Regions from separate parts of the Idiomarina sp. UBA3176 genome, predicted to be linked through region 2. Evidence: predicted binding sites of a transcription regulator. Region 2 holds the regulator's gene; each other region holds the start of a gene.
The links. Region 2 encodes ArgR, which controls arginine synthesis, uptake and breakdown. Its sites were predicted from a motif close to ANTGAATANNTATTCANT; they were not measured.
Positions count from the first base shown of each region.

Region 1 (2,276 bases), on a different contig from region 2:
GCTGAACACGTTATATTTTTCGTTAATTGCGGCCAGTTGCTCTTTGAACCACTGCTCACGTTGCTTCACGCCGTCCAGCGTTTCTTTCGTATTCACAACATCAAATACCGCTTCTGATACAGCACATGCCAGTGGGTTACCGCCGTAAGTACTACCGTGAGTACCAGGTTTAAGATGCTCAGCAATTTCCGTTGTTGTCAGCATAGCGCCAATAGGGAAACCACCGCCTAAAGCCTTGGCTGAAGTCAGAATATCCGGCGTTACGCCCAGCTGTTCATAAGCATAGAGGCTACCGGTACGGCCAAAGCCTGTTTGTACTTCATCAAAAATCAATAACGCGTCGTTTTCATTACACAGTTCACGTACCGCCTTCACGAATTCCACGTCAGGGCTTACTACGCCGCCTTCACCTTGCAATGGCTCCATCATTACCGCGCAAGTTTTGTCGGAAATCAGTTCCTTAAGCGCGTCGATGTTGTTGTAATCCACATGCTCAATAGCACCAGGTTTTGGACCAAAACCGTCAGAGTAGGCTGGCTGGCCACCCACGGTTACGGTAAAGAAGGTGCGTCCGTGGAAACCTTTGGTAAAAGCAATAATTTGTTGCTTATGCTCACCGTGCTTTTCAATTGCCCAGCGACGCGCCAACTTTAATGCCGCTTCGTTGGCTTCAGCACCTGAGTTAGCGTAGTAAACGCGATCAGCAAAGGTGGCTTCGGTTAATTTCTTCGCCAGACGAATTGCCGGTTCGTTGGTAAAAACATTACTTAGATGCCACAACTTCTGGCTCTGTTCCTGTAGGGCTGACACCATCGCTGGGTGGCAATGACCAAGACAGTTCACAGCGATACCACCGGCAAAGTCGACATACTCACGACCTTCTTGATCCCAAACACGAGCACCTTCTCCTTTAACTGGAATCATCGATGCCGGGTTGTAGTTTGGAACCATTACATCATTAAACATTTCACGGTTTACTGTCTTATTGTCTGTCATTACTCTCGTCCTTATCGCCTTAGCGAGTTAACAAAGGTGTCAACAAATTCATCTCTAAAAGTAGCCGGCTATTATGCCAAAATTTGTGCAGTTTGTCTGTGATAATTCGGTTATAAATCCCTAATCCCGAGGGTTTACGCTTTTCTTGCATAAGATACGAATAGTTATGCTAATGCATACTGAAACCATGAATCTTTAGTCATTATTTTTTAGGTCACGAAAATGTTTTCTCCGAATTAACATTTAAGTACGCAGAATTACATTGATCTTTAACTGGTGTTAATTTAGCCTGACTTATTGAATAAATGTTCGGCAACAGAAGACGTTATGGAAAATCAGACTCCGCCCCTGAACGCCTCATCTCAACCACAGTTAAAGCTTACCTACTTACGTCCGGGCGACGTAATTGATGTTGAGTTTTCTTCGGCGACCAAGGTGCGCACCAAGCTTCAGGTTGTGGGCTTTGATACCGGTAACTATTTATTGTTAAAACAGCCGAATCCACGCACTGACGGCAGCTATGCCGATGTGTTATATGAAGGCAACCCGGTTATTGTTCGCTTGGTTTTAGAGGGAGAAGCGGGTGAATGCCTGGCGTTTAAAACAAAGATCCGGGCCGTCTCAAATATCCCGTTCAGGTTGCTGTATCTGGATTATCCCAAAGAAATTGAGAATCGCGCACTACGCGCACAGCGGAGGGTTCGAACACACATTCCAGTCGATGTTACTGCTGACGGCAGCCAGACTAACACTAAAAAGAAATTGGCCAGTGGTGTTATCGTCGATATCTCTTCTGCCGGGTGTCGAATTGTGTTTAAGGCGCAGAACCAGACAGGTAATGTCACTCATATGAATATAAAAATCAGTATTGGCTCGGGTTCTCAGAAAGAGCCTCTGACTCTTTCAGGTCAAATTATGAATCAGCGCAAAGAGCATGGAATGATAAGTGTTGGCGTGCGCTTCACTGACGAGGAAGCGCATATCGGTAAAGTGTTCGAGCATTTATTAATCGACACCGAGTTTGAGTGCTGACCTCTCTATTCCGGCACGACAATTGGCGGGCGTTTTAAGCTCACATTGTGCAAGCGAGCAACAGTTTCTGACGTTATTGAATGCTTATTGAGTAGATGTTTACCCTCTTCCAGACTGGCAAGGTCCACTTCCCGCAGCATTCTGAATTCGCAATAAGCATTAGCTTGGGCTAAGGCTTCCGCGTATTCAGATTCATAGCCTTTGTCTTTCGTTTTGCTTTGCGTAAAAGCCAATAAGTGTTTGCTTAC
Region 1 covers NZ_DEXU01000026.1:44,927-47,202, forward strand. The annotation lists gene B2U97_RS12910 (aspartate aminotransferase family protein) at 1-996, opposite strand, end outside; gene B2U97_RS12915 (flagellar brake domain-containing protein) at 1,324-2,028, shown strand; gene B2U97_RS12920 (HDOD domain-containing protein) at 2,034-2,276, opposite strand, start outside.
Region 1: a site for ArgR is predicted at 1,183-1,200, ahead of B2U97_RS12910 (aspartate aminotransferase family protein). Genes of this name have one in related genera too.

Region 2 (2,276 bases):
CAGCGATTGGAACCGTGGTGTTTACTGGGTTAGTAATGATACCAACACAAGCGTTAGGACAGTTTTCTGCAACGCCTTGAACTAAGTTTTTAACGATGCCGGCGTTCATGTTGAACAGGTCAGAGCGATCCATACCTGGCTTACGTGGTACGCCGGCAGGAATCAATACGATGTCGCTGCCAACTAATGCTGATGCTAAGTCGTCTTTACCGAAGCCTGTTACTTTCACGTCGGTAGGGATATGACTTAAGTCAACCGCCACACCTGGAACTACTGGCGCAACGTCATACAACGATAATTCTGAACCTGCTGGTAATTGGGTTTTCAGAAGTAATGACAATGCCTGGCCGATACCACCGGCCGCACCTAATACGGCTACTTTCATCTCAGACTCCGTTTTTGTTGGTCAATTTAAACTGCTTAAAAATGCAGAATTTGGGGCAAAACTGTACTCCTATATCAATAAAAATACAACTTTGCGCGATACACATTCAGCACTCGAATAGCGCATCTTTATGCAGTACACTGTCTATTATTATAGCACGTAAACAGCATAGGAATTTGACACTCACATGGTGCAGGACACGTTACTCGAAGCTTTTAAAACTTTGCTCCGCGAAGAGCGTTATGGCTCTCAAGGGGAAATTGTTAACGCCTTAAAAGCCGAGGGCTTTGATAACATTAGCCAGTCTAAAGTGTCGCGCATGCTGAGTAAGCAAGGAGCGGTTCGTACCCGCAATGCGAAACAGGAAATGGTCTACTGTTTACCGCCTGATTTAGCCGTGCCTTCCACCCGGGCACCATTAAGCCAGCTTGTACTGGATATTCAGCATAATGATGTGATGGTCATTATTCGCACAAGCCCAGGCGCCGCCCAGTTAATTGCGCGGTTGCTGGATTCGGTCGGTAAAAAGGAAGGCGTACTTGGTACTATTGCTGGTGACGACACGATTTTTATTGCACCGCTTAAAGTTGCTGATATTGAATTCACTCTGCGAAAAGTACGCGAGCTGTTTGCGAATCAGGCGGTACTGCCCTCTTCATAGTCAGCTATGTCGTCGGCAACTTCTTTGTTCGCTTCCATAAAGCGCATTGAAGGAACAAAAAAACCTGAGCTGGACACGGCTTGTGAGTAATCTAGTAAAGGGTCGTAAGCTCCCTGTTCGTCGGCGTAATAACGGTTCTTTAGCCACTGAACAACCATTTTAGGCGAATGGCTAAAATACATTGCCAGAAGCCCCTGTTCGCGCAAGTCGCCCCAGGGCATATTCTGCCGCAATAGTGGAATAGGCTGTTCGCTACTATCAATTAAGCGACTTTTCGCAGCGTGAGTGACACCTTCTATTTTGGCTTCTGATAAACGTTCACCAGATACTTTCTCGCGTCCCATTAGCAGTTCCTGCTTTTCAGGGCCTAAGTAGTCCCAACGACGCAAGTCATGCCGAAACTTCTGTACGAATAAGTAGCTGCCGTCGACAAAGTCCGCATCGTCCTGCGCCTCAACTAAAGCGACTTTACGCTTGCGCATACCCCGCGGGTTATCCGGCGCATCGATAAAGCCGGTTAAGTCGCGGCCGTCCAGATAACGAAAGGAACGGATTTGCTCAGCCACTTCAATGTCGTAGCCAAACCATTCCATTAGCGTGCGTCCCGCCAAGTAGTTAGCGTCAAAACGATCACAACGAATCTGTATAACAAGATCATAGGGGTGTCTTGGCGCTTCACGGTCGCCATCGCTGAGCTCGGGAAAAGCCTGCAAGTGAAGCGGTCGCTTATGCGGATAAAGAATATCCCAGTAGTCCGCCCCTATGCCAACAAAGCCTGTTAACATGCCTTCAGAGAAACGGGCGTCAAGATCGCGTAAAATTGCTGGAAAGCGAGCTAACTTGCGACGTAAACTTTCAACGTCGTCGCTCATGACGTGACAAAACAACGTCAGACCATGCAGATTAGGTTCCGCGTAGACTCCTGACTGAGCTTTATCCACCCTATTCTCCCATTTAACTGTTATTTTTGTGGGTTCGTTCTATTCGCTTTTACATTAATTAGCGTAAGAGGCATTATAGAATGCCTGTATTCGTTATGACACCGCAAGGAAAAATCATGCGTAATCTGATACTTATTTTTGGTTTGCTGGGCGTTACTGCCTGCACCACCACAGCTGATAACCAAACCCAGCGTAGCAGCACACAGCAACAGAGCCCTGCTGCCGAGTTTCATCAGCTGGCTGACACTATCTGGGAAGAACTGAATAAGTCCAGCGATACTGAGCTGAC
Region 2 covers NZ_DEXU01000018.1:129,975-132,250, reverse strand. The annotation lists gene mdh (malate dehydrogenase) at 1-385, opposite strand, end outside; gene argR (transcriptional regulator ArgR) at 573-1,046, shown strand; gene B2U97_RS07515 (Dyp-type peroxidase) at 1,022-1,987, opposite strand; gene B2U97_RS07510 (DUF885 domain-containing protein) at 2,104-2,276, shown strand, end outside.

Region 3 (2,276 bases), on a different contig from region 2:
TAGGTATCCACCGCCATCATTTGTCCCGGTCCCAGGCGGCCTTTTTCTATCACTTCCTGCTCGTCGTAATCCCAGATACCCACTTCGGATGCAATGGTCAGAATACCTGAGCGGGTCAGAACATACCGCGCCGGACGCAGACCATTTCTATCCAGACTACAGGCCACATGCCGGCCATTACTCATGACCACACCGGCAGGCCCATCCCAGGGCTCCATATGCAGAGAGTTAAACTCGTAAAAGGCACGCATGTCGTCCGACATGGTGGCATCGCCCTGCCATGCCGGCGGGATAAGCAAGCGCATGGCCCGGAATAAATCCATGCCACCGGCCAGTAACAGCTCCAGCATATTGTCTAACGACGCAGAATCGGAGCCTGACAGTCCCACCAGTGGCTTTGCGTCCTGTAAGTCAGGCAGTAAGGGGGTCTGGAATTTATAAGCTCTTGCCTGCGTCCACTGACGATTCCCACGTATAGTATTAATTTCGCCGTTGTGGGCAAGGAACCGGAACGGCTGAGCCAGCGGCCAGCGCGGTTCCGTATTAGTAGAAAAGCGCTGATGGAAAACACAAATAGAGGTTTTCATTTCGGCATCGGCTAAGTCAGTGTAATAAGCTGGCAAGTCAGCTGCCATCATCAGGCCTTTATAGACTAAGACCAGACTCGACAACGAGGAAATATAGAGCTCATCCTGATTAGGCATCAGCTTTTCGACGCGTCTCCGCGCCATATACAAGCGTCTTTCCAAATCTTTTTTACGCCAGCCCGGCGGAGCCGACACCAGAACCTGCTCAATAACCGGCTCAGACGATTTAGCGCCTTCACCCAGTACTTGGTTGTTGACCGGAACTTTACGCCAGCCAGTGACCGCTAAAGTCTCTCGTTGAAGCTCTTGCTCAATAAGGTGGCGGGCGGACTCGCGCTTATCCTTATCGCGACTAAAAAATACCATACCGACAGCGAATTTCTTACTGAGCTGCCAACCTTGAGTTTCTGCGTACTGGCGGAAAAACTGCTCGGGCATTTGCAGTAGTAGTCCGCAGCCATCTCCGGTTTTACCGTCGGCACCAATACCACCACGATGTTGCATACGGTCCAGCGCTTTTACTGCGGTAGAAATTAAACCTTGCTGAGCTTCGCCATTAATATCAGCGATAAGGCCGAAGCCGCAGTTATCACGGACATCAGCTGGATCATAAAGTCCCATGCTTATACCACTCGAATAATTATTCAATAAAGCTAGATTACCATGCAGGCATCAGCTTCGGTAGGCACTGGGGCTATTATTGTTACAAATATGTTGTATAGACAAAAAGTAAAAAGGCTCCCGAAGGAGCCTTTTAAATCACTTTAAAGTCGCTGCAAATTCCAGCATTCGGTCTAGCGGCACCATGGCTTTTTTGCCCAGAGCTTCATCGACATGAATCTCATGTGTTTCTCCACCGTCCGTTAACGCTTCTTCTATCGCTTTTAAGCCGTTCATTGCCATCCAGGGGCAATGCGCACAACTGCGACACGTTGCGCCGTTACCCGCAGTGGGGGCTTCAATAAAGGTCTTATTCGGTTGCAGCTGCTGCATTTTATAAAAAATGCCTTTGTCGGTAGCCACTATGAAGGTTTCATTTGGCAATTCCTGACTCGCCTTAATAAGCTGCGAGGTAGAACCGACAGCATCTGCCATCGCGACAATATTCTCCGGCGACTCGGGGTGCACGAGAATAGCCGCCTCGGGGTGAAGCTTTTTCATATCCTGCAGGGCTTTCGCTTTAAACTCATCATGCACGACGCAGGCGCCCTGCCACAACAACATATCAGCTCCGGTTTCCCGTGCAATATAACCGCCTAAATGCTTATCTGGTGCCCAAAGAATTTTTTCTCCTTTTGCATCCAAATGGTCAACAAGCTCAAGCGCCATACTGGATGTCACTACCCAGTCTGCACGAGCTTTTACCGCTGCTGAAGTATTCGCATAAACGACAACTGTCCGGTCAGGATGTTGATCACAAAACTCAGCAAATTTTTCTGGTGGACAGCCAAGATCAAGGGAACATTCGGCTTTCAATGTTGGCATCAACACTTGCTTATGAGGCGTAAGAATTTTAGCCGTCTCGCCCATAAAACGAACACCAGCTACAATCAGCTTCTTTGCCGGATGGTCGCGACCAAATCGAGCCATTTCTAAAGAATCGGCCACGCAGCCACCAGTTGCCTCGGCTAACGCCTGAATATCGGGGTCTGTGTAGTAGTGAGCCACCAATACAGCGTCTTCATCAAT
Region 3 covers NZ_DEXU01000005.1:202,457-204,732, forward strand. The annotation lists gene gltB (glutamate synthase large subunit) at 1-1,208, opposite strand, end outside; gene nadA (quinolinate synthase NadA) at 1,347-2,276, opposite strand, start outside.
Region 3: a site for ArgR is predicted at 1,219-1,236, ahead of gltB (glutamate synthase large subunit). Genes of this name have one in related genera too.